Regions from separate parts of the Leptolyngbya sp. KIOST-1 genome, predicted to be linked through region 1. Evidence: predicted binding sites of a transcription regulator. Region 1 holds the regulator's gene; each other region holds the start of a gene.
The links. Region 1 encodes NtcA, which controls nitrogen genes in cyanobacteria. Its sites were predicted from a motif close to TTTGTANNNNNNNNTACAAA; they were not measured.

Region 1 (3,276 bases):
TCAGCGGGGATGAAGACGCAGCAGTCCAGCCCGGCATGGGCCGCGATCGCCGCCGTGGAGTTGGCCAGGTTGCCCGTGCTGGCGCAGGAGACCGTGGTGAACCCCAGTTCCTGGGCTCGGGTCAGCGCAACCGAGACCACCCGATCTTTGAAGCTGAGGGTGGGCATGTTGACGGCATCGTTCTTGATGTAAAGCTCTTTCAGGCCCAGACGCCGGGCCAGCCGAGTCGAGCGTACCAGCGGCGTCATGCCCGTACCTACATCGATGGGGGTGTCGGTGCTGACGGGCAGGAAATCTTTGTAGCGCCAGATCGACAGCGGCCCGGCTTGAATCGTGCTGCGCGTGACCCGCTGGCGAATGGCATCGTAGTCGTAGGCTACCTCAAGGGGGCCAAAGCAGACATCTTCACAGACGTGCTTAGCACCCAGGTCGTAGGTCTCACCACACTCTCGGCACTTCAGGTTCGAAAAGGTGGGCTGGGTAGCGGTGGAGCGTTCGATGGACTGCGTCATAGCGGATTCTCTTAGGTGGTCTGGAGCAGGTGTTTTTGACATTTCGAATTTGTTATTCAGAACCTAGCACCGAAGTCAAACCCTGGTCAAACATACCCGATTTTTTTAGTCGGGTATGTGTAAGATCCTGATGCAGAATGGTTTGACATCTTTGATCAAGTCTGTTTTGGCCAAACTCCAGTCCGTCGCGGTAGGTGCCCAAGCGCGGTTCGGTTCTGGAGCTTTCGCACGGAACCCCCTGCCGATTTAGCTCAAGCTGGACTCAGCTAACCTTTGGTGGCAGAAAAACCTCTTCGGAACACAGTAAGGTAGCCTGCTATACAAACGCCTCCTGGGCAGTTGAGGTTAAGTGATTTAAAGTCATGGAACGTTTGCATTATCTAATGTGCCAGACCGACTAAACTGCTCTATGCTTGGTGCCCAAGGTAGTCTGTACTGAAGGCCTGGCCCTGGTCTCAGCGGTGTAGGTAGCGCAGCAGTTTCATTGCAGATGCCCACGGTGATGCTCTTAGCAGAACGTTTATGGTAGTGACCCAAGATAAGCCGCTTGCCAACGTCTTTCGTCAGCTCTCTGGGGGTGCATTTCCCCCTGTCGTTGAGTCCTACGATCGGGGCAAGACTATTTTTTTCCCGGGCGACCCGGCAGAGCGGGTTTATTTTTTGCTCAAGGGCGCGGTTAAGCTGTCGCGGGTATACGAGGCCGGGGAAGAGATCACGGTAGCCCTACTGCGGGAGAATAGTGTCTTTGGTGTGCTGTCGCTGATTACAGGCAACCGGTCCGATCGCTTCTATCATTCCGTAGCGTTTACACCGGTTGAGCTGTTGTCGGTGCCCATCGAGCAGGTCGAGCAGTCCCTCGAAGAAAACCCTGAGCTGGCCCTGCTGATGTTGCGAGGGCTGTCATCGCGAATTTTGCAGACTGAGATGATGATCGAAACCCTGGCCCACCGGGACATGGGATCACGCTTGGTAAGCTTCCTGCTGATTCTCTGCCGCGACTTTGGCGTACCCAGCCAGGATGGCATCACCATCGATCTCAAACTTTCTCACCAGGCGATTGCTGAGGCCATTGGGTCTACTCGGGTGACGGTCACCCGCCTCCTGGGCGATCTGCGCCAGGAAGGTATGATCTCAATATATAAAAAGAAAATTACTGTGCACGATCCGGTTAATCTAAGTCAGCAGTTTACTTAAGCCAGCGGGGTTCGAGTCCGGGGCTGGGGCTTGACCAGCCAGGTCGACTGATTGGCAAGACTAGGGCACTAAGGTCCAAACCCATGCAGTAGAGTAAATGCAAACTCCCCTGTGGCAGGTGCATGGTTTCTGGTTACGTACTGATTTTTGCGGTTCTGATCCTGGGGGGGGTGATTGCCACCCTGGGCGATCGCGTAGGCAGTCGGGTCGGCAAGGCCCGACTGAGTTTATTCAACCTTCGCCCCAGGCAAACGGCCACCCTGGTCAGCATTGCCACCGGCAGCGTAATTTCGGCCTCTACCCTGGCGCTGCTGTTTGGGGTGAGCAGCCAGCTGCGGACCGGAGTTTTTGAACTGGGGCGGATTCAGGATGACTTGGCCACCGCCGAAGCCAACTTGGCCCAGGCCCAGGCCGCTCAGGAAAACGTCGAGGCTGATTTGGAGTCCGCCACCAGGGAGCGCCAGCGAGCCCTGGGTCGGCTTCAGGAGGTGAATGAGTCGCTCAATCGAGCCGTAGCGCAGCAGGATGCCACGGAGGAACAGCTGCGCCAAACCCTGGGCCAGCTCGACACCGTCTCGCAGCAGGCAGAAACCCTGCGGCGATCAACCGCGGCGCTGCGGGTCGATCGCGATCGCCTGCTGCAGCAGCAGGCCACCATTGGTAGCCAGATTGCCCAACGCGATCGCGCCATCGCCGAACTGGACCAGCAGATTGCCCAGCGCGATCGCGCCATCGCCGAGCGTGAACAGCTCTTGGCCAGCCTGGAAGCCGAGCAAGAGTTCCTGGAGCAGCAGGTGGCGTCCCTGCAAACTCAGTTTCAGGGTCTTTTTCGTGGCAACATTGCCCTCAACCGCAACCAGGAAATTTTGTCGGGCCAGGGGCGGGCTGAAAATCGAGCTCAGGCGGAAGAGTTTGTCACTGAATTTTTGCAGCAGGCCAATCGTTTGGTCTCCCGCGCGATCGCCCCGGGTACCTTCATTGACCAGCAAATTTTGCTGATTGGCAATCGTGAAGTCGAAACTCTGATCGATCGTCTGGCCACGGGTGAAGACTACGTGGTGAGGCTGCTGTCGGCGGCCAACTACATCACGGGTGAACCCTGTGTCCTACAGCGGGGGGAGCCCTGTATTCAGGTGTTTATCGATGCAACCCCCAACCAGCAGGTGTACGCCCAGGGCGAGCGGCTAGCGACGGTCACCCTGGACCCACCACCCTTTGGCGATCGCCAGCTGGTTGAACGGCTCAATCTGCTGCTGGCTGCGACCCAGTTTCGGGCTCGCCAGGACGGTGTCGTGAGCGATTCTCTTCAGGTGGCCGACAATCGCCCCGAAACCATTCTCAACTTTCTGGAAGCTGTACAGCAGTCTGGGCAGGCCGTCGACTTTCAGGCCATTGCGGCTAGAGACATTTTCACGGCAGGACCTGTCCAAATTCACCTGGCGGCTGTGCGCGATGGCCGCATTCTGTTTCAAACCCGTCCGGTGAGTGGAGGGCTGGAAAACGGCGGCGATCGCCCCGATTTTTGACAGCTGGTAGCGCTTGAGGATCCACCGCCAATTATCTTTGGCGG
Region 2 (3,276 bases), 540 kb from region 1:
CTGCGGATACCGCCGGGGCAGGCCACACCGCCGGGCAGCCCAGATCGGCCAGGCGCGCCTTCACCACCGCCTCTGCCGCCGGGGGCAGAGGGCCAATAATTGCGGGTCGGCCTGGCTTGAGCACCCCCGCCTTTTCAAAGGCGATATCGGCCAGGGTAGGGCCCAGCCGCTGCCAGTGCTCCCGACTCAGGGAGGTAATCACGCTGACCAGGGGCGCATTCACTACGTTAGTGGCATCGAGCCGTCCCCCCAGCCCTACCTCCATTACCACTACATCGACGCCAGTCTCGGCAAAGTGCAGCCAGGCGGCGGCGGTCAACACCTCAAACTGGGTTGGCGAGGGCAACGCCGGGTCGATGGCGGCCACCACCTGGTGCAGCCGCTGAATTAGCGCTTCGGAGCGAATTGGCAGGTCGTTCACCGCAATTCGCTCTCGCCAGCTCACCAGGTGGGGCGAGGTGTAGCGCCCCACCCGGTAGCCCGCCGCCTTCAGCACCGCCGACAGGTAGGCGCACACCGACCCCTTGCCGTTGGTCCCCGCCACGTGCACCAGCGGCACCTGGTCCTGGGGGTTGTCCAGGGCCGCCAGCAACCGCTGAATGCGCTCCAGGCCCAGCTCTACCCCAAAGCGTCCGAAGGGGTCGAGCAACGCCTGAATCTGCCGATCTGGCCCTGCTTCGGGGGGCTGATCCTGGGGAGGCTCATAATCTGGAGGTTGCGTCACGGCCATCGATTATCTTCCTGGGGAAAGCGTTTACCAAAAGGGGATCAGATCTGCGATCGCCTCCAGAGTTGTCTGGCAGCAGCAAACCACATCGCCGTCGCCAGAGAGGCCAGCACCTAACCCACCTCCACAAAGCATTAGCTATACCCGATACCCGACACCTAACGCCTGACATCTGACACCCTAGCCAAAGTGGTTACACCTCCGCCAACCGATACTAGCAGCAACAAAACTCCCCACAAAAAAGGCGCAGCATTCGGCTGCGCCTGAGCTTGAGTTGTCACCTATCGGTACAGCCAGGCAAGCTACACGGCCTCGGTGTTTTTCTCCCCGGTTCGGATACGCACAATCTCATCGACGGGGCTGACAAAGATTTTGCCATCGCCAATTTCACCCGTGCGGGCGGCGGAAATAATCTTGTCGACCACAATGTCCACCTGGGCCTCTTCAACCACAATCTCAATCTTGAGCTTTTGCAAAAACTCTACGGTGTACTCAGAGCCGCGGTAGCGCTCGGTTTGCCCTTTCTGGCGACCAAAGCCGCGCACCTCTGAAACGGTCATGCCGACGATACCCGCATTGACCAGGGCAATTTTGACCTCATCGAGCTTAAAGGGGCGAATGATGGCTTCTATTTTTTTCATAGATCAAACAAGGTGCTTCAGCGATTTTTGTTTAGCTTCGGTCTATGTTTATCGGGCTTGCCCCCTAGAATACTGCATCACTCGCTACAAAAGTGGAGGAGAGCAGGCGGCAGCCAGGGTGACAGCAGCCCTAGAGCGCATTTCAAGCCCTAGCGAGCGTTGTTCAGCAGCGGCTTCATGATCAAAAAGCCGGCCCCAAAGGCGCTGACCACAATGAGCAAAATGGTGGCCGCCAACCACAGTCCACTCAGATCTTTGGGGCGCTGGCTCAGCTGCCCGGGGCGGTTGGGGTCGATGCGCTCTTCGGTGTAGTAGCGCTGGGGCATCGGGGCAGGAGGGCGTTGGGGGGGCTTCTTCGCGGCTTTTTTAGCCTTGGGCTTCTTCACCATCTGGGTCAACTGGGTGGCCAGGGTGGAGACCCCCTCGCCCACCGACTCAGACAGCCGCTCGGGCAAAGACACCGACGGTTCCTCATCCATCGGCGCGGGGGCCATGGGCATGGGGTAGGTGGGGGCGATCGCCTGGGCTTCCAGGTTGACAGGCCCGCTGGCAGCCACCTCCAGGGGCTGGGGCTGGCTCACCTCGATCGCTTGCTTGAGGCGGGCCGCCGAGTCGGCAAAGCGAATCATCTCCTGGCGCAGCACCTGATTTTGCTGATTCAGCTGCTGATTTTGGTGGGTGAGCGAATCGACCATAGCCTGGGTCGCCCGCAGCTCTGTGGCCAGCTCACGGTACACCGAAATGGGCACCGAAGGAGCCTGCCGACCGCCCTGGGGGGCCTCCGGGGCAACGGTCCCTGGATACGTAGATTCGGAAGAAAAAGGTACGTTCATGATGACGGTAGAAGGGGCGTTGGAGAGTAAAAACAAGGCTGAAATTTGGTCTGCCCAAGGGTAGTTCAAATTTCAGCGCGTGCACCAGCTTTGGTCAAAAAAGTTTTGTCGCCAGGTCAGTGGGGCTGGTTACGACCGACGCAGGGCGATGGGAGGCTGACAAAACCTACCACAGACCGCACCAAGACCAAAGCTGGCCTATAGTTTACGTGTATTATCGAAGATCCGCTACTGTCTCACCCGCAGACGCTAGGTCCAGACTCGATCCAGCAACAGGTGGACGAGTACTCGGTTGAAGAGAGCGCAAATGAAGAGAGCGCAAATGAAGAGAGCGCAAATGAAGAGAGCGCAAATGAAGAGAGCGCAAATGAAGAGAGCGCAAAAGAGGTTATCTTTTTTTGAAAATCCTGGTTAGCAATCCTGGATCTGGCGTTGACCGCGGCTACCCCGTAGCCAGGGCGGCGGCGATCGCCCCACTGTCTGCCACAAACCCAAAGCACTGGTTGACGTTGTATACCGTGGCCTGGGCGCAGTAGTCGGGGGACGTGGTGGCGCTGCAGTCCCGCAGCAAAATACAGTCGTAGCCAAGGAAATTGGCGTCCTGCAGGGTGGCCATGACACACTGGTCCACATTCACCCCGGCAAACAGCAGGGTGGTTTTACCGAGATTGCGCAGAATGCTATCCAGGGGCGTGTCCCAAAAGCCGCTCATGCGGTACTTATCGACCCAAATGTCCTGGGGCTGAGCCTCTAGTTCATCCACCACCGCCGCGGCCCAACTGCCCTTAGTCAGCACCGGGGCACCGTTGGCCGGCAGGGGGTCACCCAGGCCAACCCCGGTCCCGCTGGGGTTGTAGACGTGCCGCAGCCCGGCGCTGATGTTGAGCAGATCAGGCCGATTGCCCCAGTTCACCCACACCACCGGCACCTGGGCCGATCGCAGCTGGGGCAGCAGGGTTTGCAGCGGCGGAATCGCCCGCCGAGCCGGGGCGACATCGACCCCAATGCTGGCCAGCCAGCCGTCGGGGTGGCAAAAGTCGTTCTGCATGTCAATTACCAGACAGGCGGTTTTGCT
Region 3 (3,276 bases), 720 kb from region 1:
CACCCTACCGAACCGCGACGTCGTAGACTTCTTCCACCAGATCGACATCGACGATGTATGGCTCAACCGGGCGCTTAAACAGCTCCATGTGGCCGGTTTCACCCTTCTTCAGGTTGACGTGGCAGAACCACTCTTCGTTGTTCTTTTCGGGGTAGTCGAGGCGGTAGTGGTAGAGGCCCCAGCGGGTCTCTTTGCGGAACAGGGAGGCGCGGGCGGCCATTTCGGCGCAGTCACGGATGAAGTGCACCTCCATGCAGCGCATCAGCTCGTGGGGGTCGCGGGCACCCATCAGGCCGAGGGTTTCTTCGTAGGCGACGAATTTTTGCAGGCCGATATCCATGTTGTTGGGCGACTTGGGCGGCTGCAGGTAGTCGTTCACCAGGCGGCGTAGTTTGTACTCAATCTGGGTGTGGGGCACGCCGTCGGGCTGCTGGAGCGGGGCGTAGATGCGGGTCTGCTCGGCGGCGAGAAAGTCGGCGTCAGGTTCCACATGCTCCAGGTCGCGCACGTAGTCCATGGCGTTTTCACCAGCAATCCGGCCGTAGACGAAGGCTCCGATCATGTAGTTGTGGGGCACGCTGGCCATGTCGCCCGCGGCGTAGAGGCCGGGGACTGTCGTTTCAGCTCGCTCATTCACCCAGACGCCCGAGGCGCTGTGGCCGCTGCACAGGCCAATTTCAGAAATATTCATCTCGACGCCGTGGGTGCGGTAGCTTTCGCCCCGCCCGGCGTGGAAGCGGCCCCGGCTGGGGCGCTCGTTGTCCCACAGAATGGTTTCGATTTCGTTGATGGTGTCGTCGTCGAGGTGGTACATCTTCAGGTGTACCGGACCTTTGCCCGAGTGCAGCTCTTTGTAGACCTCCAGCATCATCTGGCCGCTCCAGTAGTCGCAGTTGATGAAGCGGTGGCCCTCGGCGTTGGCGGTGTAAGCGCCAAAGGGGCTGGCCACGTAGGCGCAGGCGGGGCCGTTGTAGTCTTTGATCAGCGGGTTGATCTGGAAGCACTCGATGTTGGTCAGCTCGGCCCCGGCGTGGTAGGCCATGGAATAGCCGTCGCCCGCGTTGGTGGGGTTTTCGTAGGTGCCGTAGAGGTAGCCCGAGGCGGGCAGCCCCAGACGACCGCAGGCTCCAGTACACAGCACCACCGCTTTGGCCTGAATCACCACCATATTGCCGTTGCGTACGTCCAGACCCACGGCCCCGGTGACGCGACCGTTCTGCACCATGACGCGGGTGGCCATCACCCGGTTGGTGACGTTGACCTTGTGACGCTTCACCTGGCGGGCCAAAATTTTCTTCAGGTCTTTGCCCTCGGGCATGGGCAGCACGTACTTGCCCACCCGGTGCACCTGCTTGAGGTCGTAGTTGCCCTCGTGGTCTTTTTGAAACTTGACGCCCCAGCTCTCCAACTCTTGAATCACCTCGAAGCCCAACCGGCCGGTTTCGTAAACAGCTTTCTGGTTGACGATGCCATCGTTGGCGATGGTGATTTCGCGCACGTACTGCTCGGGGGTAGAGTTGCCAGGGATGACGGCGGTGTTGACCCCGTCCATGCCCATGGCGATCGCCCCGCTGCGGCGAATGTTGGCTTTTTCTAAAATCAGCACGTCGCTCTCGGGGCTGGCCTGCTTGGCCTTAATGCCTGCCATCGTGCCAGCGGTACCACCGCCAACAACTAGAAAATCAGTTTTAAGATACTGAATGTTCACGTAACCACGTCCTCGGTTTAAACGGCAGTGAATCAAATTGTTGGGGATTAGCTAATGCTTAAAGATTGATAGCTAATCCTTGGCTTCTGGGCCTTCGCACCCTAGCTTAAAGGAGATCCTCAAAGTCAATCAATGTAGTTTGTAGCAATAGCTACGGTTTGCCCATCACAGCCTTCTATACACTCATCAAAAAACTAAATGAGATAAAACTGTTGGCTCCATTGGATACCCAAAAAGCATTTTTGGACAAGGTTTTGGCATTGCTTTTTCCTGTAACAGATTCAGTAAAGAATATGATTGAATGAGGGGCGATTGCAAAATTTAGTCTATTTCTAAACAACAATTTTAGGTGAGCCAGGCGACATGGAAATTTACCAGTTAAAAGTATTTTTAGAAGTCGCTCGCTGTCTCAGTTTTACTGAAGCAGCAGACACCCTAAATTTAACCCAGCCTGCGGTCAGCGCCAAAATTAAATGTCTAGAGTCTGAGCTTGAAACTCCTTTATTCAGGCGCTTAGGGCGGCGCATAGAGCTGACTCAGGCAGGAGAATACCTGCTCGAAGAAGGCCCCGGTCTGGTGGATTTAGAAAGCCGCCTGGTGGCTGAAATTGAAGAAATTAAGCAGGGGAAATTTAGCACCTTAAAAGTTGGCTGCATGCCCGACGTGCTGAGCAACTGGCTGCCATCGGTACTATACAAATATCGCCGGATTTATCCCGATGTACAAACCAAGTGTTTGCAGTTTGACGCCGTTGAACCGCTGTATCGCGCCATTAAGACTGGCGAGGTCGATATTGCTGTCTCAGATCTAAGTTTTTCGACTTTTGATGAAATGTTGGGGCTAGCAATTGGCTCCGTTCACTACTCGCTGATCGTGTCCAGCAGCCATCAGCTCGCTCAGCGGCCCTGGCTGAGCCTAAAAGAGCTAGCTGACCATGCCTGGGTCTTGCCCCCAGAGGGCGTACCCAGTCGCATTATGCTGCAAAAGCGGATGCAAGAATTGGGGCTAAATTTAACCGATTTTGCTCAACTCGAAGTTGTCGATGCCGCCAGTTTAATGCGCACCTATCTACTCCAGGGCCACTACCTGGGGTTTGTCTCTGACTTTGAGTTTCAAATGGAGTGCGAGGCTGGGCTGCTGCGTCGCATTCCCCTCGAAGAATTTGCCCTCGGCACGCCACTGTTTTTGCTGATGGCCAAGCGCCTGGGCCGTGCCCTGGGACTAACGGGGCAGCCCGCTAGTCGGAGTGGACTAGGTCTAGAGCCGATTCGCCAGTTTTTGGCCATGGTGCAGGGCCAGCCCGGCGTTGCCCAGGGTCTGCTTGCCAAAGGTTCGTCTTTCCCCAGCCCATTGACGGCACCATCAGCTGAAACTCCAGAGAAAGTGCCCCGGTTCCAGGCTCCTAACTTTTTGGTGCGCTCTGGTGGTACCAGCGGCACCGAGACGATCAACCTCACCATTGGCACCCAAAACCGCACGATTCAAACCGTAACGGCCGGGCTGATTATTCAGCGGCTGGGTTTGTTGGAGCATTTCTTGCCCCGCGAGGGTCGCTACAGCGGGGTGCA

Region 2: the regulator NtcA is predicted to act here: its motif matches at 1,440-1,459, upstream of NF78_RS23035 (P-II family nitrogen regulator).
Region 3: the regulator NtcA is predicted to act here: its motif matches at 1,847-1,866, upstream of NF78_RS22165 (fumarate reductase/succinate dehydrogenase flavoprotein subunit).

Annotation. Positions count from the first base shown of each region.
Region 1 covers NZ_JQFA01000004.1:1,879,856-1,883,131, reverse strand. Annotated here, with positions in the region: gene thrC (threonine synthase) at 1-512, opposite strand, end outside; gene ntcA (global nitrogen regulator NtcA) at 1,035-1,706, shown strand; gene NF78_RS25230 (DUF3084 domain-containing protein) at 1,829-3,232, shown strand.
Region 2 covers NZ_JQFA01000004.1:1,335,669-1,338,944, forward strand. Annotated here, with positions in the region: gene NF78_RS23030 (bifunctional folylpolyglutamate synthase/dihydrofolate synthase) at 1-730, opposite strand, end outside; gene NF78_RS23035 (P-II family nitrogen regulator) at 1,030-1,368, opposite strand; gene NF78_RS23040 (hypothetical protein) at 1,518-2,201, opposite strand; gene NF78_RS23045 (cysteine hydrolase family protein) at 2,644-3,276, opposite strand, start outside.
Region 3 covers NZ_JQFA01000004.1:1,160,515-1,163,790, reverse strand. Annotated here, with positions in the region: gene NF78_RS22165 (fumarate reductase/succinate dehydrogenase flavoprotein subunit) at 5-1,708, opposite strand; gene NF78_RS22160 (LysR family transcriptional regulator) at 2,072-3,276, shown strand, end outside.